2 regions of the Nocardiopsis akebiae genome follow, and region 2 is predicted to be linked to the other one. Evidence: riboswitches for the same ligand, from Rfam matches in the RefSeq annotation. Region 2 holds a riboswitch; the other holds the start of a gene.
What was found. A riboswitch is a leader RNA that binds a small molecule or an ion and turns the genes downstream of it on or off. The one in region 2 is predicted to bind cobalamin.
Positions count from the first base shown of each region.

Region 1: another riboswitch for cobalamin. It lies ahead of KGD83_RS17740 (VWA domain-containing protein); the one in region 2 lies ahead of KGD83_RS13345 (ABC transporter substrate-binding protein).

Region 1 covers NZ_CP074132.1:4,126,175-4,131,722, reverse strand. The annotation lists gene KGD83_RS17750 (cobyrinate a,c-diamide synthase) at 1-669, opposite strand, end outside; gene cobO (cob(I)yrinic acid a,c-diamide adenosyltransferase) at 774-1,388, opposite strand; gene KGD83_RS17740 (VWA domain-containing protein) at 1,388-3,487, opposite strand; cobalamin riboswitch at 3,516-3,657, opposite strand; gene cbiE (precorrin-6y C5,15-methyltransferase (decarboxylating) subunit CbiE) at 3,708-4,991, shown strand; gene cobM (precorrin-4 C(11)-methyltransferase) at 4,960-5,548, opposite strand, start outside.
Region 2 covers NZ_CP074132.1:3,115,688-3,121,235, reverse strand. The annotation lists gene purB (adenylosuccinate lyase) at 1-183, shown strand, start outside; gene KGD83_RS13355 (histidine kinase) at 376-600, shown strand; gene KGD83_RS13350 (threonine ammonia-lyase) at 660-1,619, opposite strand; cobalamin riboswitch at 1,761-1,940, shown strand; gene KGD83_RS13345 (ABC transporter substrate-binding protein) at 1,966-3,009, shown strand; gene KGD83_RS13340 (FecCD family ABC transporter permease) at 3,018-4,109, shown strand; gene KGD83_RS13335 (FecCD family ABC transporter permease) at 4,106-5,167, shown strand; gene KGD83_RS13330 (MFS transporter) at 5,214-5,548, opposite strand, start outside.

The DNA.
Region 1 (5,548 bases), 1.0 Mb from region 2:
CAGCGCGGGCGCCGAGCGGGCCACGGCGAGCAGCGCTTCCAGGTCCACCCGGCGCGCGACGTGCTCCCCGAGCCGTTCGACCACGCGCGCCGACTCCGCCCGCTCCGACGCCGGGACCAGCCCCAGGTGCCGGGACGGGCTGGCGATCCGCTCGTCGCGGTGGACCACGCCCAGGACCGGCAGGTGCGTGGCCCGGGTGATCTCGGCGACGTTGCGCGCCGAACCCGCCTGGTTGAGGATCACCCCGACCACCTCGACCGCCGGGTCGTAGGCGGCCATCCCCGCCACCAGCGCGCCCACCGAACGCGACATCCGCGACACGTCCACCACCAGCACCACCGGTGTCCGCGTCAGGGCCGCGACGTGCGCGGACGATGCGAACCCGTCGGTGCCCAGCCGCCCGTCGTGCAGGCCCATGACCCCCTCGACGACGGCGACGTCCGCGCCGCGCGCCCCGTGCAGCAGCAGCGGCACCACGCGTTCCTCGCCGACCAGGTGCGGGTCCAGGTTGCGGCCCGGACGCCCGGTGGCCAGGGCGTGGTAGCCGGGGTCGATGTAGTCGGGCCCCACCTTGTGCCCGCTCACCGCGTGCCCGGCGTCGCGCAGCGCCGCCATCAGCCCGGTCGCGACCGTGGTCTTGCCCTGCCCGGTCATGGGAGCGGCGATCATCAGCCGGGGCAGCGCCGTCGACCGCACCGGCGGCGTCGGCCCGGCCGACCCCGGTCTCCCGGCGCCCCGGCCCTCCGCCGAGCCCCCGCAGGCTCCGGGGGAGGTCACCACTCGATCCCCCGCTGCCCCTTGCGCCCGGCGTCCATGGGGTGCTTGACCTTGGTCATCTCGGTGACCAGGTCGGCGGCCTCCAGCAGCCGCGGGTCGGCGCGGCGGCCGGTGATCACCACGTGCTGGCGGCCGGGACGGTCCCGCAGGGCGGCCAGGACGTCCCCGACGTCCACCCACCCCCAGTTGAGCGGGTAGGTGAACTCGTCGAGGATGAGCAGGTCGTGCGTCTGGTCGGCGAGCCTTCGCCTGATCTCCGCCCACCCCTCGGCGGCGTCCGCCGCGTGGTCCTCGGCGTCGCCCTTGCGGCGGCTCCACGACCAGCCCGAACCCATCTTGTGCCACTCGACCGGGCCGCCCTCGCCGGTCTGCTCGTGCAGCTCGCCCAGGCGTTCCAGCACGGTCTGCTCGCCGATGCGCCACTTCGCCGACTTGACGAACTGGAACACCCCGATCCGCCATCCCTGGTTCCAGCCGCGCAGCGCGAGGCCGAACGCGGCGGTCGACTTGCCCTTGCCGTCACCGGTGTGCACGGCGAACAGGGGCTGGTTGCGGCGCTGGCGCGTGGTGAGTCCGTCGTCGGGGACGACGAGCGGCTGTCCCTTGGGCATCAGGCGGCCCTCTCTCGTACGGCGGTGCCCAGCGCGTCGGCGCTGACCTCGCTGACGGGCATGTGGTCGGCGCCCAGGCGGGCGGCCAGGGCGGCGGCCAGGCCCAGGCGCAGCGGTCCGGACTCGCCGTCCACCACGACGGTGGTCACGCCCAGCCCGGCGACGCGGTCGGCGGCGGCCATCGCGCGGCCCACCGCGCCCTTGCCGCCGGTGGCCCGGCCGTCGGTGACCACGACCAGGAGCGGGCGCAGCCTCGGGTCCCGCAGCCGCTCGCGGCGCAGGACGCGGGCCGCCTCCTCCAGCCCCTCGGCCAGCGGGGTGCGCCCCCCGGCGGGCAGGTCGTCGAGGCGGGCGGCGGCCACGTCCACCGACCGGGTCGGCGGCAGGGCGAGTTCGGCCTCGCGCCCCCGGAAGGTGACCAGGCCGACCTTGTCGCGGCGCCGGTAGGCGTCCAGGAGCAGGGACAGGATCGCGGTCTTGACCTCGGTCATGCGCCTGCGCGCCGCCATGGAGCCGGACGCGTCCACGCAGAACAGCACCAGGTTGGTCTCCTGCCCCTCGCGGACCGCGACGCGCAGGTCGCGGGGGCGCAGCCGCAGTCGGCCGCCCTCCTGGGGCCGCAGCGCGGCGGCCCGCACGGTCTCCACCAGGTGGACGGCGCTGCCCGAACCCCGTCCGGGCGCGGCGGCGCCGATCCGGCGGCCCCGCGCGCCCACGGCCCGGCTGCGCCTGCCGTCGGCGCCCTCGCCGGAGCCCCGCACGGTGAGCAGCCGGGTCCGGTAGGGGGCGGCGGCCTTGGCGGTGGCCGGTGGGGCGCCGGAGGGGCGGGGCTCGGCGGAGTCGCCCTCGGCGCCGTCGGGCGCGTGCTCGGCGGAGGCGGGGGAGTGCTCCCGGCCGGGCTGTTCGGCGCCGGGGGTCTGGGCTTGCCCGTCGTCCCCGGAGTGATCCTGGGGGCTGGCGTCGTCGGAGGGGTCCTGTGGGTCTTGTGCGTCCGACGGGGCCTCGGAACCGTCGCCGTCGTCGCTTCCGCGCGGGCCCGGCGGCTCCGGGGGGTCGGGCGGCGGTTCCTCGTCGCCCAGGATCCGGTCCAGGAGCTCCTCGTCCAGTCCCGGCGCGTCGAAGGGGTTGCGTCGGCGCCGGTGCGGCAGGGCGAGCGTGGCGGCGCGGCGGATGTCGGCCCGGGTGACCCGCGTCCGGCCCGCCCAGGCCGCGTGCGCCATCGCCGTGCGCGCGGTCACGATGTCGGCGCGCAGGCCGTCCACGTCGTAGGCCGCGCACACCTCGGCGATCTTCAGCAGCGCCGCCTCGGACAGGCGCACCCGGCCCAGCGCCTCCCGTGCCGCCGCGATGCGTTCGGCCAGGGCCTTCTCCGCCTCGTGGTAGCGACCGGCGAAGGCGGCGGGGTCGGCGTCGTGGGACATGCGCCTGCGCACCACCTCGGCGCGGGTCGCGGGGTCGGACGGCGCGGCGACCTCGACGGTGAGCCCGAACCGGTCCAGGAGCTGCGGGCGCAGCTCGCCCTCCTCGGGATTCATGGTGCCGATGAGCAGGAACCGGGCCGCGTGCTCCACGGAGAACCCGTCGCGCTCCACGGTGACCCGGCCGGTGGCTGCGGCGTCCAGGAGCAGGTCCACCAAGTGGTCGTGCAGGAGGTTGACCTCGTCGACGTAGAGGATGCCGCGGTGGGCCCGGGCCAGCAGACCGGGTTCGTAGGCGACCCTGCCGTGGGTGAGGGCCTGCTCCAGGTGCAGGGACCCCAGCACGCGGTCCTCGGTGGCGCCGACGGGCAGTTCGACCAGGCGCACCGGGCGGCTCTCCACGGCCGTGCCGGACCCGAAGGGCCCGTCGGGGGAGTGCTGCGCCGGGTCGGCGGGGTCCACGGAGAACCGGTCGCCCTGGTAGACGTCGACGGGCGGCAGGAGGGAGGCCAGGGCACGGACCGCGGTGGACTTGGCGGTGCCCTTCTCGCCGCGCACCAGGACGCCGCCGATCTCCGGCGAGACGCTGGTGAGGACGAGGGACAGGCCCAGGTCGTCGAGTTCCTCGGCGTCGCAGCCGACGATCGCGGAAAAGGGGTAGTGCGGTGACCGCAATGGCATGTAGAGGCTCCCGCTCATGTCGCCATCGGTAAGGGACGGGCGCGAGGCCGGTCTTCGGACTTGCCGGGTCCTTCCTGGACGGAAGGCTCGGTTCACCGCAGCGGGCCTGTGCCGGAGTCTCACCGGGCTTCCCAGATTCTCCCCGTCGGCCGTCCCCACCGTTTCCGATGGCTGGGTCGTTGGGGCACCTCATGCCTGCCGCCACGATAGCGTCCGAGGAATGAAGGATGACGCGCCCCCTCCCCCCGAAACCAGGATCACCGTCGTCGGCATCGGCGCGGACGGCTGGTCCGGTCTGCCCGAGCGGCTGCGCGCACTCGTCCTGGCCGCCGACACGGTGCTGGGCGGGCGCAGGCACCTGACGATGCTCCCCGACCGGCCCCGGCAGCGCCGCCTGGCCTGGCCCTCACCCCTGCGCGAGGGCCTGCCGCCACTGCTGGCCTCGCTCGACGCCGCCTCCGCCGACCCCGCTTCCGCCGACGGCGCCTCCCCTGACACCCCCTCCACCGTGGCGCTGGCCTCCGGCGACCCCCTGGTCTCCGGCATCGCCACCACCCTGATCGACCTGCTGGGCGCGGACGCCGTGCGGGTGGAGCCCGCCGTCTCCTCGATCGCCCTGGCCCGCGCCCGCATGGGCTGGCCCGCCGAACGCTGCGCGGTGGTGGGCCTGGTCGGCCGCGACCCACGCCTGCTGCTGCGCCAGGTCGCCCCCGGCCACCGCGTCCTGGTGCTCTCCTCCGACGGCGCCACCCCCGCCGCGGTCGCCGCCCTGCTGGTCGGCGCGGGCTACGGCGCCAGCCGGATGACCGTGCTGGGCGACCTGGGCGCGGACTCCGAGTCGCGCCTGGAGACCACCGCCGACCACTGGCTCGCCTCGCCCCCCGGCGCGGTGCCCCCGCTGCACGTGCTGGCCCTGGAACTCCTCGGCCCGCCCGGCCACGGCCTGGTCGCGGGGCTGCCCGACGACGCCTTCGAACACGACGGGCAGCTCACCAAGCGCGACCTGCGCGCCTCGGCGCTGGCCCGCCTGGCGCCCTCGCCGGGCCAGCACCTGTGGGACGTGGGCGCGGGCGCGGGGTCGGTCGGCGTGGAGTGGATGCGCGCCCACCCCTCCTGCACCGCCACGGCGGTGGAGGCCCACCCCGAACGGGCCGCGCGGATCGGCCGCAACGCGGGCCGCCTCGGCGTTCCCGGACTGGAGGTGGTCACCGGCCGCGCGCCGGACGCGCTGGCCGGGCTGCCCGCGCCCGACGCGGTGTTCGTCGGCGGCGGCGCGACCCGGCCGGGCGTGCTCGACGCCTGTCTGGGGGCGCTGCGGCCGGGAGGTCGGATCGTGGTGCACGGGGTGACGCTGGAGACCGAGCAGCTGCTCGCCGACGCCCACCGGCGCCACGGGGGCGAGCTGACCCGGATCGCGGTCGAGACCACCGCGCCCATCGGCGCGTTCACCGGCTGGACGCCCGCCCGCACGGTCACCCAGTGGTGCCTGGCGGCGGGCCGCTGACCCGAGGCCGGGCCGGGTCGTAGAGGTAGGACTCACCACCCGTCTCCGGATCGAGCGCCCGCCCCACCAGGATCACCGCCGCCTGCCGGAACCCGGCCTCCTCCACCGCGTCGGCCACGGTGGAGACCGTGCCGCGCAGCACCGCCTCGCCCGGCTGGCTGGCCCGGTACACCACGACCACCGGGCAGTCGCCGCCGTACTCGGGTTCGATCTCGGCCATCAGCTCGCGCACCCGCCGGATCGCCAGGTGCAGCACCAGTGTGGCCCGGGTCGCGGCGAACGCGGCCAGCGACTCGGTCCCGGGCATGGCGGTCGAGCGGGCCCGCGTCCGGGTCAGCACCACCGACTGGGCCACCAGCGGCACGGTCAGCTCCCGTCCCGCCAGGGCCGAGGCGGCCGCGTACGCGGGCACCCCGGGCGTGACGTCCCACGGAACGCCGTGCGCGTCCAGCCTGCGGGTCTGCTCGGCCAGCGCCGAGTACAGCGACGGGTCGCCGGAGGTGAGCCGTACGACGTCGCGGCCCGCCGCGTGCGCACGGACCAGGTGGTCGGTGATG
Region 2 (5,548 bases):
GACCGCCTGGCCGAGGACGGGCGCTTCCCGCTGGGCCGCGGGGAGCTGGACGCGCTGCTGGCCGACCGGATCACCTTCACCGGTGCCGCCGCCGACCAGGTGGCCGCCGTGGTGGAGCGGATCGACGCGATCGTGGCCGCGCGCCCGGAGGCGGCCGCCTACTCCCCGGGGTCGATCCTGTAGGGGCTCGGGCTCGCCCGGCGAGGGCCCGGGACGGCACGTGGCGCCGTCCCGGGCCCTCGCCGTGTGCGGCGCGCGGAAGCGCGGACGCGTGTATATGACCCAGTTCACTTCCGCTAACAGTCGGTCTGAAAGTTAACGCCTATTACGGTTGTGCTGTCGGCACGTCCAACCCCCGAGCCCATCGGAGCACCCATGATCGACCCCGATTCCTTCGGTACCGCGCTGTGGACCGTGCTGATCGTCGCCGCCGTCGTCATCGCCTTCGGTCTGGCCGCCCTGTCGGACATGGCCATGCGCCGCCGCGAGGACCGCGCCGCACGCGCCGCCCGACGCGCGAACCCCGTGGCGGCGGGCGCGGACGAGCGGGAGCGGGTGAACGGGAGCGGGCCCGCCGGCGGCGGGGGCTCCCGCCCCTGAGGACGGCACCGCCCGGTCGGGCCCCGGCGGGCGGTCTCCGCCGCGTCCGGTCGCGCGGCTCACGCCACCAGGCGGGCGAACAGCTCCGGGTCGGCGTTGCCCCCCGAGACGACCGCGACCGTCTCCTGCGGGCGTCCGGGCGCGGTGGGCACCCGGCCCGCCAGGACCGCGGCCGCGGCAAGGGCCCCGCTGGGCTCGGCGACCAGACGCGCCCCGTGGGCGAGTGCGGCGACGGCGCGGGCGATCTCCTCCTCGGTCACGGTGACGACCTCGTCCAGGCGGGCGCGCAGGTGGGCGAAGGTCAGCTCGGACAGGCACACGCGCACCCCGTCGGCCATGGTGCGGTGGGTGCGCTCGGGCGGCCAGGCGACCAGGCTCCCGGTGCGCAGGCTCTCGGCGGCGTCGGCGGCCAGTTCGGGCTCCACCCCCACGACGCGGACGCGCCGCGGGCCCGCGGCGGCCAGCGCGGCGGTGGCCACGCCCGAGGCCAGCCCGCCCCCGCCCACGGGCACGACGACGGTCGCGACCCCGGGCGACTGCTCCAGGATCTCCAGGCCGACCGTGCCCTGGCCCGCGATGACGCGCGGGTCGTCGAAGGGCGGGACGAGGGCGAGCCCCTCCTCGTCCCGGAGCCGCCGCGCGGTGGCCTCCCGCTCGCGGGGGGCGACCACGACGATGCGGGCGCCGAGGGCGCGCATGCGGTCGACCTTCACCCCGGGCGCGCCCTCGGGGACGACGACGGTGCAGGGAGCCCCCTGCCGGGCGGCGGCGTAAGCGAGCGCCTGGCCGTGGTTGCCCGAGGAGTGGGTCACCACACCGCTGCGGCGCCGGGCGGGGTCGAGCAGGGCGACGGCGTTGGCGGCGCCGCGCAGTTTGAAGGCCCCGGTGGGCTGGAGGCTCTCGGGTTTGAGCAGGAACGGCGGCCCTCCGGCGGGGCCCGCCGTGAGCGGGGTGCGCACCACCTCCCCGCGCAGGCGCTCCCGGGCTGCGCGGACGTCCTCCACCGTGATGAGTTCCATGCGTTCCCTGTTCCCGGTCCCGGGCCGACCACGCGTGCGGTCCGGTGGTTCCCGGGACCGCGGCCCTCTGCCGGGAGGTGATCGGGTCTCGCGGAAGGGACCCGCGTGCACTACCGTGGCCGGTTGACTGTCAGCACAAGTCCATATCGTCGACGTCGCAGTGCACGGGAAGCCGGTGGAAGTCCGGCGCGGTCCTCGCCACTGTGACCGGAGGGCGCCTCCCGCACGCCACTGGGCCGGACACGGCCCGGGAAGGGCGGGGGCGCGGGGCCAGAGCCCGACTCCGGGAGCCAGGAGACCGGCTGCGACCGTCCGCGTCATCAGACCACGAAGGATGGTTTGTTCGTTGAAGCCCACCGGGGCACGCGCGGTCCGGTACCGCCTGCCCGTCTGCGCCGCCCTAGCCCTGCTCCTGGCCGCGACCGCCTGCGGCGGCACCGCCGCCCCCTCCCCCGAGGCCGCCGCGGGGGCGATCCGCAACTGCGGCGTCGACGTGGCCGCGGACAGCCCGCCCGAACGGGTGTTCGCCGCCTACCAGCCCGCCGTCGAGACCGCCCACGCGCTGGGCCTCAGCGACCGGCTGGTCGGGACGGCGTTCCTGGACGCCGCCGTCTTGGAGGAGTACGCCGAGGCCCAGGCCGGACAGGAGTACTACCCCAACCTGCCCAGCCGCGAGGAGCTGCTCGACCACAGGCCCGACTTCGTGCTCGCCGGGTTCAACGACGTGTTCACCGACGAGAACCTGGGTACGCGAGCCTCCCTGCGCGAGCTGGGCGTCGGCAGCTGGATCCCGGCGCCGCTGTGCCCGAGCGGGGACGGCCGCACCGACGCGACCATCGACCCGGCCTCGGTGACGATGGAGAGCGTCTACGCCGACCTGCGGGACCTGGGAACGCTGTTCGACGCGCGCGAGCGCGCCGAGGAGGTCGTCGCGGACATGGAGGTCACGGTAGGCGGGGTGGCCCGGGCCCTGGAGGGCCGCGTGTCCGAGGAGGGCCGGCCCACGGTGATGGTCGGCCGCCCCAGCGACCAGGGGTTCCGGGTGGCGGGCGGGCAGGACTTCTCCACCGAGATCATCCGGCTGGCCGGCGGCGTCAACGCCTTCGCCGACCTGGACGGCGGGCGCAACCACGACGTGGCCTTCGAGGACGTGATCGCGCGCGACCCCGACTTCATCCTGGTCGACGTGTGCTGCGACGCGCGGATGACCGCCGCCGACGCCGCCCCGGACGTGGAGCGGATCACGGCCGACCCCGTGCTGGCCAACCTGACCGCGGTCGCCGAGGGGCAGGTGGAGGAGTTCACCTTCGCCGACCGCTCCGCGGGTGTGCGCAGCGCGGCCGCGGTGGAGACGGTCGCCCGGATCCTGCACCCCGGCCTGTTCGGGTAGGCGGGCCGATGGCACCCCATGTGGCCGAGGGGCCCGTGACGACCGTGCCCTCGGGGGTCCGGCGCCGACTGCGGGCCGCCGCCGACGGCTCCGGGGTGCTCGTCGGCGCCCGCGCCCGCGCGGCCGGGTTGGCGGTGGCGCTGCTGGTCCTGGCCGCGACCCTGCTGGTGTCGGTCCTGGTCGGCTACGAGCGGCTGTCGGTGTCCGACGTGTACCTCGCCTACGCCGCTTTCACCGGTTCGGACACCGACCTGGTCGTGCGGCACCTGCGTGTGCCGCGCACCCTGGCCGGGCTGGCGGTCGGCGCCGCCCTGGGCGTATCCGGGGTCCTGGCGCAGGGGGTGACCCGCAATCCCCTCGGCGACCCCGGCGTGCTCGGCGTCAACGCGGGTGCCTCCCTGGCCGCGGTCCTGGCGATCAGCGTGTTCGGTGCGTCCTCGCTGCTGGGCTACGTCGGCTTCGCCTTCGCGGGCGCCGCGGCGGCCGTCTGCGCGGTGTACGCCGCCGGGTCGCTGGGCCGGGAGGGCGGCGGTCCGGTCAGGCTCACGCTCGCCGGAGCCGCGGTCTCGGCGCTGCTGGGCTCGCTGACCTCGGCGATCGTCCTGCGCGACCGCGCGAGCCTGGAGGAGTACCGGTTCTGGGTGGTGGGATCGCTGGCGGGCGCCGACGGCGCGGTGCTGCTCCAGGCGCTGCCGTTCCTGGCCGCGGGACTGGTGGCGGCGGTGGCGGCGGCCCGGTCCCTGAACGCGGTGGCGCTCGGCGACGAGCTGGCACGTTCCCTGGGGACACGGCTGTGGCTGGTGCGCGGGGCGAGCGCTCTGGCGGTGGTGCTCCTGGCCGGGACGGCGACGGCCGTGGCGGGTCCGATCGGCTTCGTCGGAGTCGCCGTGCCGCACGTCGCGCGGGTCCTGGTCGGCCCCGACCACCGCTGGGTGCTGCCCTGGTCGGCGGTGCTGGCGCCCGTCCTGCTGTTGGCGGCCGACGTCGCGGGCCGCGTGGTGGCGCGTCCCGAGGAGTTGCAGGTCGGCGTCCTGACCGCTCTCATAGGTGCGCCGTTCTTCGTCCTCCTGGTGCGCGGGCGAAGGGTGGCGGGGCCGTGACGGCGCGTTCCGGGCTCCTGGGCCCCCGGACTGGGGTGGCCCGGCTGGGCGGGCTGTCGGTGCGGGTGTACTGGCCCTCGGTGCTGCTCGGCGCCCTCCTCACCGCCCTGGCCGCGGCGGTGGCCCTGGTCTCGCTGACCCTGGGGGACTTCGAGCTGGCCGTGGGCGAGGTGGTGGACGCGCTCACCGGCCGTGCCGGTGTGATGGTCACCCACGTGGTGGTGCAGATGCGGCTGCCGCGTGTGCTCACCGCGCTGGGCGTGGGCGCGGCGCTGGCGCTCTCGGGGGCGCTGCTGCAACGGCTGGCGCGCAACCCGCTGGCCAGCCCGGACGTCATCGGGGTCAGCGCGGGCGCGACGACCGGGGCGGTGCTCGCCATCGTGGTCTTCGGCGGCACGGCGGCGGCTATCGCGGCCAGCGCGCTGGCGGGCTCCGTGGCCACCGCGTTCCTGCTGTACCTGCTCGCCCACCGGCGCGGTGTCAGCGGGCAGCGGCTGGTCCTGGTGGGGATCGCGGTCACCGCGATGCTGGGTGCGGTGACGTCGTACCTGCTGACCCGCACTGAACTCACCACGGCGCAGCGCGCCGTGCTCTGGCTCACCGGCAGCCTGGCGAACCGGGGCTGGCCGCACGTGGTGACGGTGGCGGTGGCGCTGGCCGTCCTGGCGCCGACCGCGTTCGTGCTGGCACGTCAGCTGTCCCTGCTCCAGCTCGGCGAGGACGCGGCGACCGCCCTGGGCGGCCGGGTGCGGCTCGCCCGGGGCGCCCTGCTGTTCACCTCCGCCGCGCTCGCGGCCGCGGCAACCGCCGTCGCCGGTCCCGTCGCGTTCGTCGCCCTGGTGGCCCCGCAGATCGTGCGGCGGCTGCTGGGCGGACGCGCTCTGGGGCTGCTGCCCTGCGCCGCCTGCGGAGCGCTCCTGGCGGCCGGTGCGGACCTGGTCGCGCGCACCGCCTTCGGCGGGAGCGAACTGCCGGTCGGAGTGGTCACCGGGGTGCTGGGCGCCCCCTTCCTGCTGTACCTGCTGGCGCGCGGCGAAGGGGCGGGACGGGGCCGGTGAGCGCCCGGGGCGCCGCCCCGGCGGGCCGCCGGGGGCGCTCTGCCGGTCAGGCGGCTCGCGGGGCCGGGGCCCCGCGGCCCCCCATCGCGAAGTGGCGCGAGCCGGGGGCGAGCGCCGCGGCCCCCGGGGCCAGGAAGCACAGGGCGGCGCACACGACCAGGACCGCCTCCGTGCCGAAGGCCTGGGTCGCCGGGGCGATGAGCGCGAGCCCGACCGGGGCCAGGCCGTAGGAGAACAGGAAGTCCAGCGAGGAGACGCGGGCGAGCTTGTCGGGCGCGACCTCGCGCTGGGCGGCGGTGAACCACGGGACGTTGAACAGCTCGATCCCGACCCCCGCCAGGGCGTAGGCGGCGAACACCGTCCACGGGCCCACGGGCAGGA